DNA from 3 places in the Enterobacter sp. CP102 genome. Region 1 is predicted to be linked to each of the others. Evidence: riboswitches for the same ligand, from Rfam matches in the RefSeq annotation. Region 1 holds a riboswitch; each other region holds the start of a gene.
What was found. Region 1 has a riboswitch for thiamine pyrophosphate ahead of thiM (hydroxyethylthiazole kinase). Riboswitches for the same ligand answer to the same signal wherever they lie in the genome.
Positions count from the first base shown of each region.

Region 2: it holds a riboswitch for thiamine pyrophosphate, as region 1 does, so the genes downstream of both, thiC (phosphomethylpyrimidine synthase ThiC) here and thiM (hydroxyethylthiazole kinase) in region 1, are expected to answer to the same signal.
Region 3: it holds a riboswitch for thiamine pyrophosphate, as region 1 does, so the genes downstream of both, thiB (thiamine ABC transporter substrate binding subunit) here and thiM (hydroxyethylthiazole kinase) in region 1, are expected to answer to the same signal.

Region 1 covers NZ_CP104014.1:3,060,620-3,067,118, reverse strand. The annotation lists gene N1249_RS14510 (aspartate aminotransferase family protein) at 1-1,025, opposite strand, end outside; gene N1249_RS14505 (diaminobutyrate--2-oxoglutarate transaminase) at 1,044-2,420, opposite strand; gene N1249_RS14500 (hypothetical protein) at 2,734-3,195, opposite strand; TPP riboswitch at 3,790-3,886, shown strand; gene thiM (hydroxyethylthiazole kinase) at 3,922-4,692, shown strand; gene thiD (bifunctional hydroxymethylpyrimidine kinase/phosphomethylpyrimidine kinase) at 4,689-5,489, shown strand; gene N1249_RS14485 (GntR family transcriptional regulator) at 5,531-6,277, shown strand; gene N1249_RS14480 (PfkB family carbohydrate kinase) at 6,251-6,499, opposite strand, start outside.
Region 2 covers NZ_CP104014.1:230,885-237,383, forward strand. The annotation lists gene thiE (thiamine phosphate synthase) at 1-548, opposite strand, end outside; gene thiC (phosphomethylpyrimidine synthase ThiC) at 548-2,443, opposite strand; TPP riboswitch at 2,522-2,635, opposite strand; gene rsd (sigma D regulator) at 2,690-3,187, opposite strand; gene nudC (NAD(+) diphosphatase) at 3,283-4,056, shown strand; gene hemE (uroporphyrinogen decarboxylase) at 4,097-5,161, shown strand; gene nfi (deoxyribonuclease V) at 5,171-5,842, shown strand; gene N1249_RS01135 (YjaG family protein) at 5,884-6,474, shown strand.
Region 3 covers NZ_CP104014.1:740,693-747,191, forward strand. The annotation lists gene thiQ (thiamine ABC transporter ATP-binding protein ThiQ) at 1-322, opposite strand, end outside; gene thiP (thiamine/thiamine pyrophosphate ABC transporter permease ThiP) at 306-1,916, opposite strand; gene thiB (thiamine ABC transporter substrate binding subunit) at 1,892-2,875, opposite strand; TPP riboswitch at 2,907-3,007, opposite strand; gene sgrR (HTH-type transcriptional regulator SgrR) at 3,044-4,699, opposite strand; gene sgrT (glucose uptake inhibitor SgrT) at 4,788-4,940, shown strand; gene N1249_RS03540 (sugar efflux transporter) at 5,059-6,237, shown strand; gene N1249_RS03545 (Hok/Gef family protein) at 6,454-6,499, shown strand, end outside.

The sequences.
Region 1 (6,499 bases):
TCGTCGAACTCAGAGTTCAGGTACGCCGCCTGATAGCGCATCAGCTCATAGTGACGCGCTTCTTTCAGCAGGAACGCGCCGCAGCTGATGGTCTGGAAGAACTGCTTGTGGAAGTCCAGGGTAATGGAATCCACCAGCTCGATGCCGTCCAGATAGTGACGATACTGCTCAGACATCAGCAGCGCGCCGCCCCAGGCCGCATCAACGTGTACCCAGATATTCTGCTTCGCCGCCAGCTCAGCAATCGCGCGCAGCGGATCGATAGCACCGGCATCGGTCGTACCTGCTGTCGCGACAATCGCCAGGATCTGTTCGCCGTTGGCGTTGCACTGCTCAATTTTCGCCGCCAGATCGCTCAGATCCATACGGGAGAATTCGTCAGTTTTCACCTGCACCACGGACTGGTAACCCAGGCCCATCAGCGCCATGTTTTTCTGCACGGAGAAATGCGCGTTTTCGGAGCACAGCACGCGAATTTTACGCAGATCGCCAACCAGACCATCTTGCTGGACAGAGTGGCCCAGACGCGCAAAGAACGCATCACGTGCCAGCATCAGCCCCATCAGGTTGCTCTGGGTGCCGCCGCTGGTGAAGACACCTGCGTCGCCAGCCTGATAACCCACGCGGGTACGCAGCCATTCGATCAGTTTGATTTCGATGATGGTTGCGGACGGGCTTTGATCCCAGGAGTCCATACTCTGGTTAGTTGCGTTAATCAGCACTTCCGCTGCCTGGCTTACCACCAGGCTTGGGCAATGCAGGTGCGCAACACACTGCGGGTGATGAACGGACAAACTGTCTTTCAGGAAGAACTCAACGGCACGTTCAATCGCCGCGTCGTTGCCCAACCCCTTCGGGTTGAAATCCAGCTTAATACGGTCGCGCAGTTCCGCGACCGTTTTGCCCTGATACATCTCAGGCTGTTTCAGCCACTGCATCACAGCCTGAGTGCTTTGTTCAATCGCCTGCTGGTAAGCTTCAATGCTCTGCGCAGAGGAGAACAAAATTGGGTTTGAATCAGACATCGTAATCAATAACTCCGGTTACGCCGGGCGAACGCCCGCAGCAAGCAGTGCCTGCTCGAATTTATCCAGGAAGATCTTCAGCTCTTCATCGCTGATCAGCAGAGAAGGCAGCAGACGCAGCACAATGCCGTTACGACCGCCACGTTCCAGAATCAGACCGGCTTCGAAGCACTTCTTCTGAATCAACGCAGACAGCTCGCCATCACCCGGGTAGCAACCCATGTGGTCAGCCGCTTCGTGTGGCTTAACGATCTCGATACCGATCATCATGCCCAGACCACGAACGTGACCGATTACCGGATAACGTTTTTGCAGCTCAGCCAGCTGTGCTTTCAGCCATTCGCCTTGCGCAGCCACTTTGCCCGCGATGTTCTGGTCTTTGAGGATTTTCAGCGTCGTCAGACCGGTTGCCATCGCCAGCTGGTTGCCGCGGAAAGTACCGGTGTGGTGACCTGGAGCCCATGCGTCGAACTGCTTTTTGATACCGAGCACGGCCAGTGGCAGACCGCCACCTACAGCTTTGGACATCACGATGATGTCTGGCTCGATGCCTGCGTGTTCGAAGGCGAAGAATTTACCGGTACGGGCAAAGCCTGCCTGAACTTCGTCGAGGATCAGCAGAATTCCGTGTTCCTGAGTCACTTTACGGATGCGCTGCAACCACTCAGCCGGAGCCGGGTTCACGCCGCCTTCGCCCTGAACCGCTTCCAGAATAACGGCAGCAGGTTTGCGCACGCCGCTTTCTACATCGTTGATCAGGTTATCGAAGTAGTAAGTTAGCGCTTTCACGCCCGCTTCACCGCCGATACCCAGTGGGCAACGGTACTGGTGCGGGTAAGGCATGAACTGAACTTCTGGCATCATGCCGTCAACCGCTTCTTTCGGAGACAGGTTGCCGGTCACGGACAGTGCGCCGTGGGTCATACCGTGGTAACCACCAGAGAAGCTGATGATACCGCTACGGCCGGTGACTTTTTTCGCCAGTTTCAGTGCTGCTTCAACAGCATCGGCGCCAGATGGGCCGGTGAACTGCAGGCAATACTCTTTGCCCTGACCAGGCAGCAGAGACAGCAGATATTCGGAGAACGCGTCTTTCAACGGCGTAGTCAGATCCAATGTATGTAACGGCAAGCCGCTGGTAATGACATTTTGGATGCTTTTCAGCACATCAGGGTGGTTATGGCCAAGCGCAAGGGTGCCTGCGCCTGCTAAACAGTCAAGGTATTCTTTATTATCTGCATCGGTGATCCACACGCCGTCTGCTTTAGTGATAGCTAAAGGCAGCTTGCGCGGATAACTCCTGACGTTAGATTCAAACTCGGCCTGACGGGCCAGATAGGTTTCGTTGCTTTTATGGGCATCTACGGTGTCAATACGGACTTTATCCGTCATCATATCACTCCTACAACCGCAGCTTCGTTATGCGCCACGATTGAATAAAAAGTTAAAAAACAGATGGGGGCCTGGAAAAAACGCCGCCAATATAGAGCCTTTTGCCACGGGGCTCAATGGTTAATTTGTTTACTGTTTTGTTACATGGCGCTCAGGGGGAGGAATATCCTCGTTTTGAGAAAGAAAGTAGTGAATTCTGATTAATAAAAACAGCATGTTACGCTGACTTCGTCGTGACTGTAAAAGTCGGGGATAGAGTGTTACAAATCGTGCCTTTTTTTGCCGGAAAAGGAGGCTTAATGCCTCCTCCGCTTCGTTATTTCTGTGTCACCTGCAAAAGTCCGTGCTCGCGTCCTTTGGCTTTATTCCACGAAGCATCCGTAATACCGTTCTCATCAAGGCTAATGGATATAACAAATCCGTTACCATGTATTTCATAAAAATTAGCATTCAGGCGTTTAACGGTCGCTTTTTTACCATTTACCGTTGCGCTAAAAAAGCCATTCGAAAGAGTGGCATTCAGTTCGTTCGAGGAAAACGACGCTTCACGCAGGGGATCGTGGACCTTAGCTTCTTGCGCATGTTGTACTGCTGCGGCGGCATTCTCCATCGCTTGCTTTTCAGCCGCTGCGTTTACCGCTGCCGTCCGGTTTTGCTCGGCAAGGTAGCAGGTATCGCGGCTGATGCCCTGCGCTTCGCATTTCGCCATCCGATCCGCCTGGGTTGTACAACCCGCCAGCGTTGAAAGGGTCACGGCTATCATCACTAACTTTTTCATTATATGACCTTGATTATTGAAAACGACACAGAATCAATTCGTTTATTTACCTGGCCGCTATAAGCACTGGTTTATTTGCGTAAAATAAATCACGCCAATAAAAATGCCCGTCGCAACCAGGCATAAAGACACTATTGCGCTATATATGATTAATTTCATCGAATTAATATCAATATGACGAGTAAGGAACGTCGTAAATATTATAAATTATCGTAGAACCTGTTTGAGTGTGTGTTTCTTTAGTAGCAACACTGATAACGGAGGACAACTATCCAATATCAGGACGGTCTCCATTTTGATGTAGATCACCTTTGTCACTATTAGATAAGCCCATGATTATATAAATGCTACATCCATAACATGTTGTTTTTGATGGGTATTGGTGAGTGGCGTACAAGCGGGGTAAATCAGGCTGAACGTTTAATTACTCATAAATCAATAACATTAAATGTATGCATTTAAATATAGTTGCAGCAAAAAATAATGGATAAAAATTTGATTGTTTAGCGTTGGTATCACTGAGGGAGCCGAAAGGGACAGGGCTTGCTATTACGTGTCGCTTACCTTAGTCTGCCCCTGTTACAGCATTTTGTGTAATTTGACTCGGGGTGCCCTTCTTTGTGAAGGCTGAGAAATACCCGTATTACCTGATCTGGATAATGCCAGCGTAGGGAAGTCAGATGCCTTCCCGGTCATCGCTTCTTCACGCAAGGCAGGAGCGAAATCATGCAGCCTGACCTGCTCGACTTACACGTTTTACATCAGTTCCGAACCCGTTCCCCGCTCACGCACTGCATGACCAACGATGTCGTGCAAACCTTTACCGCTAATGTGCTGCTGGCGCTTGGCGCCTCTCCGGCGATGGTCATTGAAGAGGAAGAAGCTGAACAGTTCGCCGCCTTTGCAGACGCGCTGCTGATTAATGTCGGCACACTGACCGCCCCGCGCGCGCAGTCGATGCGCCGGGCGATAGAGAGTGCCGTTGCCGCAGGTAAACCCTGGACGCTGGATCCGGTTGCGGTCGGCGCGCTCACGTTCCGCACCCGTTTTTGCCATCAAATCCTCGCGCTCAAACCTGCTGCTATTCGCGGTAATGCCTCGGAAATTCTGGCGCTTGCCGGAATGAGCGCCGGTGGCCGTGGCGTTGATACCACCGATACGGCCGCAAGCGCACTGCCCGCGGCGCAGGCGCTGGCGCGACAGACCAACGCCATCGTGGCGGTCACAGGGGAAGTCGATTACGTCACTGACGGGCTGCGAACCCATACGGTTACAGGGGGTGATCCGCTGATGACACGCGTTGTGGGAACCGGATGCGCGCTTTCGGCGGTGGTGGCTGCCAGCTGTTCATTGCCGGGTGACCGGCTGGATAACGTGGCAGCAGCCTGTGGGTTTATGAAGCGCGCAGGAACGGTCGCCATTCAACATTCCCGCGGTCCCGGCAGCTTTGCCAGTGCGTTTCTCGATGCGCTTTACACCCTGGAGGAACAGGCATGAAGCGGATTAATGCACTGACCATTGCCGGCACTGACCCAAGCGGCGGCGCGGGTATTCAGGCCGATCTGAAAACCTTCTCGGCGCTGGGGGCCTATGGCTGCTCGGTGATCACTGCTCTGGTGGCGCAAAACACGCGTGGCGTGCAGTCGGTTTATCGCATTGAGCCTGATTTTGTCGCAGCACAGCTGGACTCGGTGTTCAGCGATGTGCGCATCGACACCACAAAAATCGGGATGCTGGCGGAGACAGATATTGTTGAAGCGGTGGCTGAGCGGCTTAAACGTTACCAGATACAAAACGTGGTGCTTGATACCGTGATGCTGGCCAAAAGCGGCGATCCGTTGCTGCCTGTTTCTGCTGTCGAGACGCTGCGACAAAAACTGCTGCCGCAGGTGGCGCTGATCACGCCAAACCTGCCAGAAGCCGCAGCGCTGCTGGATGCGCCGCACGCGCGTAATGAACGCGAAATGAAAGAGCAGGGCAGCGCGCTGCTGGCCATGGGCTGCGGCGCGGTACTGATGAAAGGCGGCCATCTCGATGATGTTGAAAGCCCGGACTGGCTCTTTACCCGCGACGGGGAAATGCGTTTTACCGCGCCGCGGGTGCAGACCAAAAACACGCACGGTACGGGCTGTACGCTCTCGGCGGCGCTGGCGGCGCTGCGCCCGCGACATAATTCCTGGGCAGATACGGTGCAGGAAGCCAAAACCTGGCTCTCTGCGGCGCTGGCAAAAGCCGATACTCTGGAAGTGGGTCACGGTATTGGGCCGGTTCATCATTTTCATGCATGGTGGTAAGCCGTATACTGGCAGTAAACACCACGCCTGAGAAAACACAGATGGAACAAGCGCATACCCGGTTAATCGAGCAGCTTAACGAACGGATCGCCGCGCCGGACAACACGCCGCTGTACCTTAAGTTTGCCGAAACGGTCAAAAATGCCGTGCGCAGCGGCGTGCTGGAGCACGGGAATATTTTGCCGGGCGAACGCGATCTGAGCCAGCTGACCGGGGTGTCGCGCATCACTGTGCGTAAGGCGATGCAAGCGCTGGAAGAAGAGGGCGTGGTCACGCGCGCCCGGGGTTACGGCACGCAAATTAATAATATCTTTGAATATTCCCTCAAAGAGGCGCGCGGATTTTCTCAGCAGGTGGTGTTACGCGGGAAAAAGCCCAATACGCTGTGGGTCAATAAGCGAGTGGTGAAATGTCCGGAAGAGGTCGCCAGCCAGCTGTCACTTGCGCCGCAAAGCGATGTCTTCTTACTTAAGCGTATTCGTTACGTGGATGATGACGCCGTGTCGATTGAGGAGTCCTGGGTTCCGGCAGGATTAATTCACGACCCGGATGCGATTGGTATTTCGCTGTACGATTATTTCCGCAGCCAGAATATTTTCCCGCAGCGCACCCGTTCCCGCGTCAGCGCCCGGATGCCGGACAGCGAATTTCAGGCACATATCAAAATGGACGATAAAATACCGGTGCTGGTGATAAAGCAGGTTGCGCTTGACCAACAACACCGGCCCATTGAGTACAGCATCAGCTATTGCCGAAGCGATCTATACGTCTTTGTGTGCGAGGAGTAACGCGTCCCGCGTAGGGGCGCAATCACCGCCCCGATGGCTGACCACCCACGCTGCGACCGCGTTGCCAAGCTGCACCGCATCGGCCAGGCTCCATCCCGCCGCCAGCCCGGCAAGCGTACCGCCCGCATGGCTATCGCCTGCGCCGATGGTGTCCACCACCGTGGCAGGGAAGGCCGGAACATACCCGCTATCGTCCCCGTTAAAATACCCTGCGCCGTCTTT
Region 2 (6,499 bases), 2.0 Mb from region 1:
ATACTACCCACGCCGGTTTCGAGCACGGCGGGGGTGCGTTCAAGGCTGATACCGCCGATGGCGACGGTTGGGTAATCAGTCAGTCGCTGAATATGACCGGCCAGCTGCCCAAGCCCCTGGGGTGCTGAAGGCATCTGTTTGGTCTGTGTCGGGAAGACGTGGCCAAGTGCGATATAAGACGGGCGTGCGGCGAGCGCCACATCGATCTCCATATCGTCGTGCGTTGAAACCCCCAAACGCAGACCGGCTTTACGGATAGCGTCCAGATCGGTTGTCTCCAGGTCTTCCTGACCCAGGTGCACGCCGTAAGCCTGGTGCTTAATAGCCAGTCGCCAGTAGTCGTTGATAAACAGGCGGGCGTCATAACGACGCCCCAGTTCAATGGCAGCGACCACATCGGCCTCCACCTCTTCATCACGTTTATCTTTGATGCGCAGCTGGATGGTGCGAACGCCTGCCTCCAGCAGGCGTGCAATCCACGCAACGCTATCCACTACCGGGTAAAGCCCTAGCCGAAAGGGAACCGGTGGAAAATCGGGCTGATACATTACGCCTCCTCTTTTTTGAGGTAGATTTCGCCGCCTTTTGCGCGGAAGTTATCAGACATGTCCGCCATACCCACTTCAATAGCCTGTGACGCCGCGTAATCACGCACTTCCTGGGTGATTTTCATGGAGCAGAATTTCGGTCCGCACATGGAGCAGAAGTGCGCCACTTTGCCGGATTCCTGCGGCAGGGTTTCGTCGTGGTAGGCGCGGGCGGTGAACGGGTCGAGCGCCAGGTTGAACTGATCTTCCCAGCGGAATTCAAAGCGTGCTTTCGACATGGCGTTATCACGGATTTGCGCGCCCGGATGGCCTTTCGCCAGATCCGCGGCGTGGGCGGCAATTTTGTAGGTGATCAGACCCTGTTTGACATCTTCTTTGTTCGGCAGGCCGAGGTGTTCTTTCGGCGTGACGTAACAGAGCATGGCGCAGCCGAACCAGCCGATCATCGCCGCGCCAATCCCGGAGGTAAAGTGGTCGTAGCCTGGCGCGATATCCGTGGTCAATGGCCCCAGCGTGTAGAACGGCGCTTCGTGGCAGTGCTCCAGCTCTTCGGTCATGTTGCGACGGATCATCTGCATAGGCACATGCCCCGGGCCTTCAATCATCACCTGCACGTCATACTCCCAGGCAATTTTGGTCAGTTCGCCCAGCGTGTGCAGTTCGGCAAACTGCGCTTCGTCGTTGGCATCCTGAATCGAGCCCGGGCGCAGGCCATCGCCCAGCGAGAGCGAAACGTCGTAGGCCGCGCAGATTTCGCAAATCTCGCGGAAGTGCTGATACAGGAAGTTTTCCTGATGGTGCGACAGGCACCATTTGGCCATGATTGAACCGCCGCGCGAGACAATCCCGGTCAGGCGTTTGGCTGTCATCGGCACGTAGCGCAGCAGCACACCGGCGTGGATGGTGAAATAGTCCACACCCTGTTCAGCCTGCTCCAGCAGCGTATCGCGGAAAGCTTCCCAGGTGAGGTTCTCGGCGATGCCGTTTACTTTTTCCAGCGCCTGATAAATGGGCACCGTACCAATCGGCACCGGGCTGTTACGCAGGATCCACTCGCGGGTTTCGTGGATGTAACGCCCGGTTGAGAGGTCCATCACCGTGTCTGCGCCCCAGCGGGTAGACCAGACCAGTTTTTCCACCTCTTCTTCGATGGAAGAGGTCACCGCCGAGTTACCAATGTTGGCGTTGACCTTCACCAGGAAGTTACGCCCGATGATCATTGGCTCGGATTCAGGGTGGTTGATGTTCGCAGGGATAATGGCGCGCCCGGCGGCCACTTCGTCACGCACAAATTCCGGGGTGATGTTTTCCGGCAGACGCGCACCGAAACCTTCCCCAGGATGCTGATGGCGCAACACTTCACCACGAATACGTTCACGGCCCATATTTTCGCGGATGGCGATGAACTCCATTTCCGGTGTGACGATACCCCGGCGGGCATAGTGCAGCTGGGTTACGCATTTGCCCGCAGTGGCGCGTTTCGGGGTCAGCAGGCCGGCGAAACGCAGCTCGTCCAGGCCGTCGTCGGCCAGGCGCTCTTTGGTATACGCGGAGCTTTGCTCGTTGAGTTCTTCGCTGTCATTACGGGCGTCAATCCACGGCTGACGCAGCTTTGCCAGACCGTGCTGAACGTTGATCGCAATCTCAGGGTCGCCATACGGGCCAGAGGTGTCATACACCGGGATCGCTTCGTTATCTTCAAACTGCGGATCTTCTTTGCTGCCACCAATCAGCGTTGGGCTAAGCTGGATTTCACGCATCGGGACGCGAATATCCGCCTGAGAGCCGGTAATGTAAATGCGTTTTGAGTTCGGGAAAGCGGTGCCTTCCAGGGTGTCGATGAAGTGTTGTGCTTGTGCGCGTTGTTCGCGACGGGTCAGTTTAGTGGTAGACATAGCTCATTCCAAAAGTGAAGGACATGGCTTGTCAGACGACGGATGAAGCAAGAGGAGATCGCCCGGGGGCGATACAACAGCAGTGTGACTCTTGTTCCCTTCGCAGGTATTAGCCTGATCAGGTTCCGCGGATCCCGAATTAACGGTCTCAGCCCGCGTTTTTGCAAACGCTGGGCACTCCGACAAGAAAAATCCCCCTCGTGAGAGGGGCGAATGTTTGTAAACTACTCGTTAACGATTAAGAACTCAAGCAGGGCGCGCGACGTTCTCTTCGTTGCTGATGTTCAAATCATTATCCAGCGCCAGGGCGATCAGCTTGTCTTCCAGCGTGAATCGCTCTTCCAGAGCCTCGCCAAGATCGGACAGCGCCCGCTGGAACTCAAGATAGTTATCGTGATCGATAGCGTTCTCAAGCGTGGAATCGTAGTAGTCCATGATCTGCTGGGTGTTGGCTTCCAGCAGCGGATAGAGTTTGCTGGCCGCTAAATACGGCGTTGTCCCTTCCATTTCGCGGATAATGCGTTCATAAATATTGAAATGGCCGTCGGACAGATAGTCGACCAGGCCCTGACAAAAATCATCCAGCGCTTTTTCGTTGAGGCGCATGTACGATTCTTTGCCAGGCTTAATGCCGACCAGATTGTAATAAGCCACGAGCAGATGCTTGCGTACATGTAGCCAGCGATCCACCAGTTTGTTACTTCCTCCAACGCGCTCTGTCAGGCTTTCCAGCTGGTTTAACATGTTCGACTCCACAAGGTTTAGAATTGAATCTGCTTATCCAAAATGTAACCACGATGCTAACAACATGTCAGTGAAGCGAAGGTAGTGCAATAGATATGGATCGTATTATTGAAAAATCAGATCTCGGTTGGTGGTTAGTCTGTCACGAACAAAAATTATGGTTGCCCGCTGGGGAATTACCCTATGGCGCGGCAGAAAAATTCGATCTTGTGGGCCAGCCTGCACTGAGGATCGGCGAGTGGCAGGGCGATCCGGTGTGGATGATCCTGCAGGCTCGCCGTCAGGATATGGGATCGGTTCGTCAGGTACTCGATCTTGATGTTGGGCTGTTCCAGCTGGCTGGCCGCGGTGTGCAGCTGGCGGAGTTTTACCGCTCGCATAAATACTGCGGCTATTGCGGCCATACCATGCATCCGAGCAAAACCGAATGGGCGATGCTGTGCAGCCACTGCCGGGAACGCTACTACCCGCAAATCGCGCCGTGCATCATCGTTGCTATTCGCCGGGAAGACTCTATCCTGCTGGCGCAACACACCCGTCATCGCAATGGTGTGCATACCGTGTTAGCCGGATTCGTTGAAGTGGGTGAGACGCTGGAGCAGGCTGTGGCACGGGAGGTTATGGAAGAGAGCGGCATTAAGGTGAAAAACCTGCGCTATGTTACTTCACAACCGTGGCCGTTCCCGCAATCACTGATGACCGCCTTTATGGCCGAATACGACAGCGGCGAGATTGTTATCGACCAGAAAGAGCTGCTGGAGGCGAACTGGTATCGTTACGACGATTTACCGCTGTTACCGCCGCCGGGCACCGTGGCGCGCCGGCTGATTGAAGATACCGTCGCAATGTGTCGGGCTGATGCTGAGTGACATGTTACACTGAGGCCATGACGCTTAAGGAACTGCAAAAATGACCGAACTGAAGAACGATCGTTATCTGCGTGCGCTGCTGCGCCAGCCCGTTGATGTCACTCCGGTGTGGATGATGCGCCAGGCTGGCCGCTATCTCCCGGAGTACAAAGCCACCCGTGCCCAGGCGGGGGATTTTATGTCGCTGTGCAAAAACGCGGAACTGGCGTGTGAAGTGACGCTCCAGCCGCTGCGACGTTATCCACTGGATGCAGCGATCCTCTTTTCGGACATTCTGACTATCCCTGATGCCATGGGGCTTGGGCTGTATTTCGAAACCGGCGAAGGCCCGCGTTTCACCTCTCCGATTAAGAGCAAAGCCGACGTCGATAAGCTGCCGATCCCTGACCCTGAGGGTGAGCTGGGCTACGTGATGAATGCGGTACGCACTATCCGCCGTGAGCTGAAAGGCGAAGTGCCGCTGATTGGCTTCTCTGGCAGCCCGTGGACGCTGGCGACTTACATGGTTGAAGGTGGCAGCAGCAAAGCCTTTACCGTAATCAAAAAGATGATGTATGCCGAGCCGCTGGCGCTGCACGCGCTGCTCGACAAGCTGGCGAAGAGCGTCACGCTGTATCTGAACGCTCAAATTAAAGCGGGTGCGCAGTCGGTGATGATTTTCGATACCTGGGGCGGTGTGCTGACCGGGCGTGATTATCAGCAATTCTCGCTCTATTACATGCACAAAATCGTCGATGGCCTGCTGCGTGAAAACGAAGGCCGCCGCGTACCGGTAACGTTGTTCACCAAAGGTGGCGGTCAGTGGCTCGAAGCGATGGCAGCAACGGGCTGTGACGCACTTGGGCTGGACTGGACCACCGATATCGCCGATGCGCGTCGCCGTGTAGGCGACAAAGTGGCGCTGCAGGGTAATATGGATCCCTCCATGCTCTATGCACAGCCTGCGCGTATCGAAGAAGAGGTGGCAACCATTCTGGCGGGCTTTGGTCAGGGCGAAGGTCACGTCTTTAACCTCGGTCACGGCATTCACCAGGATGTGCCGCCAGAGCACGCGGGCACGTTTGTGGAGGCAGTACACCGGTTGTCTGCGCAGTACCACAAGTAAGGAATCGCTATGGATCTCGCGTCATTACGCGCTCAGCAACTGGAACTGGCATCATCGGTGATCCGTGAGGATCAACTCGATAAGAACCCGCCGCAGTATATTGGCGGCGCCGATGTGGGGTTTGAGCAGGGCGGGGAGGTGACGCGTGCCGCGATGGTGGTACTGAAGTACCCTTCGCTGGAACTGGTGGAATACAAGGTGGCGCGTATTGCGACCACCATGCCTTACATTCCAGGTTTTCTCTCCTTTCGTGAATATCCCGCGCTGCTGGCCGCGTGGGAGCTCCTCGCGCAAAAGCCTGACCTGTTGTTCGTTGACGGACACGGTATTTCTCATCCGCGCCGGTTAGGCGTTGCCAGCCATTTTGGCCTGCTGGTGGATGTGCCAACGATAGGTGTCGCCAAAAAGCGCCTGTGCGGTGCGTTTGAGCCTCTTTCTGCCGAAGCGGGCGCACTCGGCCCCCTGATGGATAAAGGCGAGCAGCTGGCATGGGTCTGGCGCAGTAAACCGCGCTGTAATCCGTTGTTTATCGCCACCGGGCACCGGGTCAGTCTGGACAGTGCGCTGGCGTGGGTACAGCGTTGCACAAAAGGATATCGTTTACCGGAGCCAACACGCTGGGCGGATGCCGTTGCATCACAGCGACCGGCTTTTATTCGCTGGCAGGAAATTCAGCGATAATTCAGGTAAACTGCCGCTAATTTCCGATTCGAGACATCATCATGTTACAAAACCCGATTCATCTGCGCCTTGAGAAGCTGGAAAGCTGGCAGCACGTCACCTTTATGGCTTGCCTGTGCGAGCGCATGTATCCCAATTACGCCGCGTTCTGCAAGCAGACAGAGTTTGGTGATGGCCATATCTATCGCCGTATTCTGGATCTCATCTGGGAAACGCTGACCGTCAAAGACGCGAAGGTGAACTTCGACTCCCAGCTGGAGAAACTCGAAGAGGCCATTCCGGTGGCGGATGATTTCGATCTGTACGGTGTCTATCCGGCCATTGATGCCTGCGTGGCATTGAGTGAACTGATCCACTCCCGTCTGAGCGGCGAAACACTGGAGCACGCCATTGAAGTCAGTAAGGCATCGATTACTACCGTAGCGATGCTGGAAATGACCCAGGAAGGTCGCGAAATGACCGATGAAGAGCTGCGAGCGAACCCCGCTGTTGAGCAAGAATGGGATATTCAGTGGGAGATTTTCCGATTGCTGGCAGAGTGTGAAGAACGCGATATTGAGCTGATAAAAGGGCTTCGTGCGGACTTACGTGAGGCCGCCGAGAGCAATATTGGTATAATTTTTAACCAATGAGTCAACAAAACGTGATTTAACGCCT
Region 3 (6,499 bases), 2.3 Mb from region 1:
GCCGCTGCGCGGCGTTGAGTTTTAGCCCCGGGTTCATTCCCAGCGCGATGTTTTGCCACACCGTCAGGTGGGTAAACAGGTTATTTTCCTGAAACAGCATCGACACCGGGCGTCGTGCCGGTGGCGTGTGGGTATGATCCTGACCTTCAATGAGAATCGACCCGCTTGCCGGTTGCAGAAAACCGGCAACCAGATTAAGCAACGTGCTCTTTCCGGCTCCGCTTGGGCCAAGAACGGCAATCATCTCACCCTGTTGTGCGGAAAGGGTGAAACGCATTGGCAGATGCTGGTAAAGCCAGGTGACATCAATCAGTTTTAACATCTCGCCCCGGGAGTTTTTCGATAACGGTAAATAAGGCAAAGCACAGCAGCAGAAGTAACAGTGCCGTCACGGCGCCATCCTGACTGCGATAAGAGCCAATTTGCTGGTACAGCCAGAATGGCAGCGTGCGGAAATCATCATTACCAAATAACGCTACAACGCCAAAATCACCAATCGATAATACGCTGGCGAAGGCTAACGCCTGTGCCAGCGGGCGCTTCAGCGCGCGGAGTTCTACAACCTTCAGGCGCTGCCAGCCCTGCATTCCCAGCGACTGACACAACAAACTGTAGCGGCTGTTGATATCGCGCATGGGGTTTTCCAGCACTTTGAGTGCGTAGGGAATAGCCATCAGCGCGTTGGTGAAAATCACAATGCCGTCTGCGCTTTCGGGCAGGCCCACGGTGGTGTTGAAGAGTAAAAAGAAACCTGTAGCCAGCACAATACCTGGCATTGCCAGAATCAGCATTCCTGTCAGTTCCAGGGCTTGTCCGGCTTTGCGTGCCTGTCGGGCATAAAGTTCGCGGCTACTCCAGAGCAACATCATGGTCAGGATAACGCACAACAGCCCCGCCGCCAGCGCGATTCGTAATGAGGTAAATGTCGCCTGCCAGAGCACCGGCTGTTGTAATACGGCCAGAATATTCAGGTTCAGGCCATCCACCACCACCGCCAGAAGTGGCGGCAGCAGAAGCAAAAGCGCCAGCGCAATCAGCGTGAAATCGGTGAGGCGGCTGCGCAGGCTATCCTGCGGATCGCGCCAGCCTGGAATCTGATTCGCCCCAGGCGGGATGGCTTTGCTCAGACGCTGGCTCAGTAATACCAGTACCAGGCAGCAGAGCATCTGTACGATCGCCAGTAGCGCCGCGCGCCCGGGATCGTAGTCGTAGCTCAGGGCCTGATAGATAGCCAGCTCAATCGTGGTGGCCTGTGGGCCGCCGCCAAGCGAGAGCACGGTCGCGAAGCTGGCAAAACAGAGCATAAAGATCAGGGCAGCTACCGGGGGAATTTGCCGACGCAGCCAGGGCCATTCAACGAAACGGAAGAACGACCACCCGCGCATATCCAACTGGGCGGCAAGCTGGCGTTGCTCACCGGGGATGCTTTCCAGCGCCTGTAAAAAGAGTCGCGTGGCCATCGGCATATTGAAAAAGATGTGCGCCAGCAGAATGCCTTTCAGCCCATATGGGGAGAAGGTCCACTCCAGGCCCAGCAGGGTAAAGAGCGAGGCCAGCCAGCCCTGACGGCCATAGACGCTGAGAATACCGAAAACGGCGACCAGCACGGGCAGGATCAGCGTCATGGCGCACAGTCGCAGCAATGCCTGTCTGCCGGGAAATCGTCTTCGGTAAAGTGCTCGTGCCAGAAAAATGGCGGGAATAACCGATAATAACGCCGAGAGAAACGCCTGCCAGAAAGAGAAACGAATGATGTGCCAGAGATAGCTATCGTGCCAGAGAGAGAGCAGATCGCTCTCTGGCGCGTTTAACCATAACGCAAGAAATGCCCCCAGACTTACCGCAACCATCAGGATGGCGGCGAGCAGCCCGGGGAGTAACCAGCCTGCAATTAACGGCTGACGGCGCGTTGCCATTCACTTACCCATGCTGCACGCTGTGCAGCAACCTGCTGCGGCGTAAACTCCAGTGAGGTTTGCGGTTTAGAAAGCTGATCAAAACCTGCCGGTAGCGCAACGCTGGTGACCGGATACATCCAGTTGCCTGTCGGGATAGCATTCTGGAACGCAGGAGAAACCATAAATTTCAGGAACTTCTCTGCCAGTTCTGGCTGCTTGCTGGCGGCGGTACGTGCTGCCACTTCCACCTGCAAGTAGTGGCCTTCAGCAAAGTTTGCTGCCGCGTAATTGTCTTTCTTCTCGGCAATAATGTGGTAAGCCGGAGAGGTGGTATAGCTCAGCACCAGGTCGCTTTCCCCTTTCAGGAACAGACCATAGGCTTCACTCCAGCCCTTCGTGACGGTGACGGTTTTCGCGGCCAGTTTCTGCCAGGCTTCCGGTGCTTTATCGCCATAGACTTTTTGCATCCACAGCAGCAGGCCAAGACCCGGGGTACTGGTGCGCGGATCTTCGTAAATCACGCGCCATTTCTGATCGCTTTCAACCAGCTCTTTCAGGCTTTTTGGCGGGTTCTTCAGCTTGTTTTTGTCATAAACAAAGGCAAAGTAGCCGTAATCAAAGGGAACGAAGGTGTCGTTTTTCCAGCCGCCAGGGACGCTGACGGCATCGGTTGCTACGCCGCTTTTGGCAAACAGCTTCGTTTGCGTGGCGGCGTCCAGCAGGTTGTTATCAAGGCCAAGCACCACGTCGGCTTTGCTGTTTTTCCCTTCCATACGCAGACGGTTAAGCAGCGAAACGCCATCTTCCAGCGCGACAAATTTCAGCTCGCAGTTACAGTCGGCTTCAAAGGCTTTTTTTACCACTGGGCCCGGGCCCCAGTCGGCCGAGAAAGAGTCGTAGGTGTAGACTGTCAGAACAGGCTTAGCAGCAGCAGGCAGTGCAAACAGCACCAGCAGAGGAAGAACTTTTTTTACCACTTTGCACCTCATAGTTGAGTGGCAAAGGATTTTGAGCGACAGCCTCAAATCCCTTCGCCGGCGTTATCCGGATCAGGTTCGACGGGTATTATCTCAGCGCACATCAGTGATGCAGCACCCCGTTGAGAACGGCGGTATTGTAATGATTTGGTGAATATTACGAAAGTGTTATGGCTCAGGGGGCGCAAACCACGCTGATTTAAAGTCAAACCAGCCCAGCGTGTTCATGCGTAAGCCGCGCATACTGCGCTGCCCCTGAATCATCAGCCAGTGGTGGATCAACGGCACGATGTTCTGCTGCGCCAGTAATTGCTGGCACCACGAGGCCAGATTCATCTCACCTGCGCGCCACTGGGCGGCGTCTTGCTGCCAGTCCCGGTCGATACAGTGCTGGATCAACGGCACCTCATACAGGTGCGAAAAGAGCGAGAAATCGAGCGGCAGGGTGAAGTTTGCGCTGTTCAGCCAGATGTCGCTCACCGCATCGCCGCGGTGCCACTCATCATAATCAACTTCCTGGATCTCCAGCGTCACCCCTACGGCTGCCAGCAGTTTCGTCATGATTCGGGCAATAAAGCGATGCTCTACGTGTTCGCGATAGAAGGTCAGGGTGATGGACTCCAGCCCGGCGGGTTTTTCGCATTGCACCGGGCGCGCATGGTGCCAGCGTGGCAACAGCCCATACGCCGGGAACCAGTAGGTCTGATACTGCTCTTCCGCGTGGTAAATCAGGTTGGAAGGGGCAAGCACATGGCTTATCCACTGACGAACTTCCTGATTGGCTCCGCGATGGGTGCGGCTATCAAACAGCAGATAGTAGCAGCCCTCTTCAAGACGGCTTTCGACCGCTTTCTCACCTGTGGTGGGGCCTTCGAGCGTCAGGCCGACGCTGAGCTCTTCGCTGATATCTGGCAATACCCAGACGTTCACTTCGTCGATCAGCGCCCGGTAACCAAAATAGTCATCAAAAGCGCGGATCTTAAGCTGGTTATTATTATTGCGTGAAACGGCGTAAGGCCCGGTACCAATCGGCTGGCTGGCAAAATTATTCAGGGAACTCCATTCGCCAGGCAAGATCATCGACGGCACATAGCCCAGAAGCCAGGGAAGCCATTTGTCTGGCTGCGACAGCTCAATATCCAGCGTCCAGGCGGTCGGCGAATGGATGTGGATGATGTGTGAGTAGAGCGGAAGCTTACGGGCGCGTTCCAGCGACGCGATGACATCGGCCATTTCCAGCTCACGACCGTGGTGGAAATGGATGCCGGGGCGTAAAAAAAAGCGCCAGTGGAGGGGGGAGAGTTGCTGCCAGTGGTGAGCGATATCCGCTTCCAGTTCCCCGTTTTCCTCATTTATGCGCGTCAGGCCGCTGAAGATTTGTCGCGCCATGTGGGTTTCTGAACGCCGTAACGCCGTACCGGGTAACAGATTTTTCATTGGCCGATAGTAGAGTACCCGCAGAATATGCCGCCCCTGGCGAAAGCTCCGCCCGAGATGTGACACCAGCATCTGACGTACGGCTGCCTTGTCGCCCACCAGTTGCACCAGCTGATCGATTCGGTCCTGCTCCAGCAGGTCTTCCGCGCGTTGTTGTTGCAGCGCAAGGCCGGTGTAGAGGAAGGTCAGACGTGAACGTTTACCGCGCCCGGCCTCTGCTTCCCAGTTTAGCCAGCCCTGCTGCTGCATGGTGTTGAGCAGGGTACGCATATGGCGGCGAGAGCAGTTCAGTAAATCGGCCAGCTCATTCAGCGTGGTGTCCTGGGATTGCCCTTCGCAGCATTGCCAGAGGCGGATAAATTGTTGTTGCAGACGACCAGAAGGCATAAAAGGGGAACTCCTGACAAAAAATCAGCAATTTATTTATCCCTATATTAAGCCAATAATTCTTCCCGATGAAGCGAGGAGGTAAATTATGAAGAGGTCTACCGCACGTCAGTTTTATCAGCAGTATTTTTCAGCGACAAAGGGAGTGTCCTGGCTGGCCCGCCAGTGTGCAGAGCAACGGCTGAAAATTTTGGAAGAATTGATGCAGTGGGACGTTACGAAATCGACCTCTTCTCGCTAACTCGCCTCGATCATGTGTGACTGAGTATTGGTGCTAATCACCCGCCAGCAAAATGTTTTTGCTGGCTTTTTTCGTTTACTATTTCACCCAATTTAAACCGCTTTCACAAGGATTTCGTATGCTCTGGTTGATGACGATGGGGCGACGCCTGAACGGCGTGTATGCCGCATTTATGCTGGTGGCTTTTATGATGGGTGTGGCGGGGGCGCTCCAGGCGCCTACGCTCAGCCTGTTCCTCAGCCGCGAAGTCGGGGCGCAGCCATTCTGGGTTGGCCTGTTTTACACCGTCAACGCCATTGCCGGGATCCTGGTCAGCCTGTGGCTTGCTAAGCGTTCCGACAGCCAGGGCGATCGCCGAAAATTGATCCTCTTTTGTTGCGCCATGGCCATCGGTAATGCCTTGCTGTTTGCCTTTAATCGTCACTATATGACGCTGCTCACCTGCGGCGTGCTGCTGGCGGCGCTGGCCAATACCGCCATGCCGCAGCTCTTTGCGCTGGCCCGTGAGTATGCAGACAGTTCTGCCCGCGAAGTGGTGATGTTCAGCTCGGTGATGCGTGCGCAGCTCTCTCTCGCGTGGGTTATTGGCCCACCGCTGGCATTTATGCTGGCGCTGAGTTATGGCTTTACGGTCATGTTTTCGATCGCGGCAGGGATTTTTGCCATCAGCCTTGTACTGATTGCCTTTGCGCTGCCTTCGGTTGCAAGGGTTGAGCAAACGCCAGACAAACTGGTTGCCCAGGTCAGCGGCTGGAAGGATAAAAATGTCCGGATGCTGTTTATCGCCTCCACGCTGATGTGGACTTGCAACACCATGTACATCATCGATATGCCTTTGTGGATCAGTAGTGCGCTGGGTCTACCGGACAAACTTGCGGGCATCCTGATGGGGACGGCCGCAGGGCTTGAGATCCCGGCGATGATTCTGGCGGGTTACTATGTTAAGCGCTTCGGAAAACGCCCGATGATGATTGTTGCCGTGGCGGCAGGGGTGTTGTTCTATCTGGGGCTTATCTTCTTCCATTCGCGCGAGGCGCTGCTGGCGTTACAGTTGTTTAATGCCGTGTTTATCGGGATTGTTGCCGGGATAGGGATGCTCTGGTTTCAGGATTTAATGCCCGGGCGCGCGGGTTCGGCCACAACGTTGTTTACGAACAGTATTTCAACCGGTGTGATTCTGGCGGGGGTGATTCAGGGGGCGCTTTCACAAAGCTACGGGCATTGGGCTGTGTACTGGATGATTGCGGCGATATCCCTGGTGACGCTGGGGCTGACCTGCCGGGTTAAGGATGTCTGATTCTGGAAGGCAGCTTCACGAAAAGAAACGACTTTCTGACAGGTGCAAATAAGGCGCATAGAGTGCGTGGCGGGTGCTTGAGGCTGTTTGCCTCAGGCTTTCGCAAGAGGCAAACAGTGGAGAGTCCCACATCAAAAAAACGATGGGGAGACCAACTTCACAACCAACATTGCGAGGTTAGTCTCTTCATTGCCGAAAATCAATAAGGAGGCTGGAATGCCAAAACGTACTCTGCTGTTAAGTTTGTTTTTGATCTGTACGA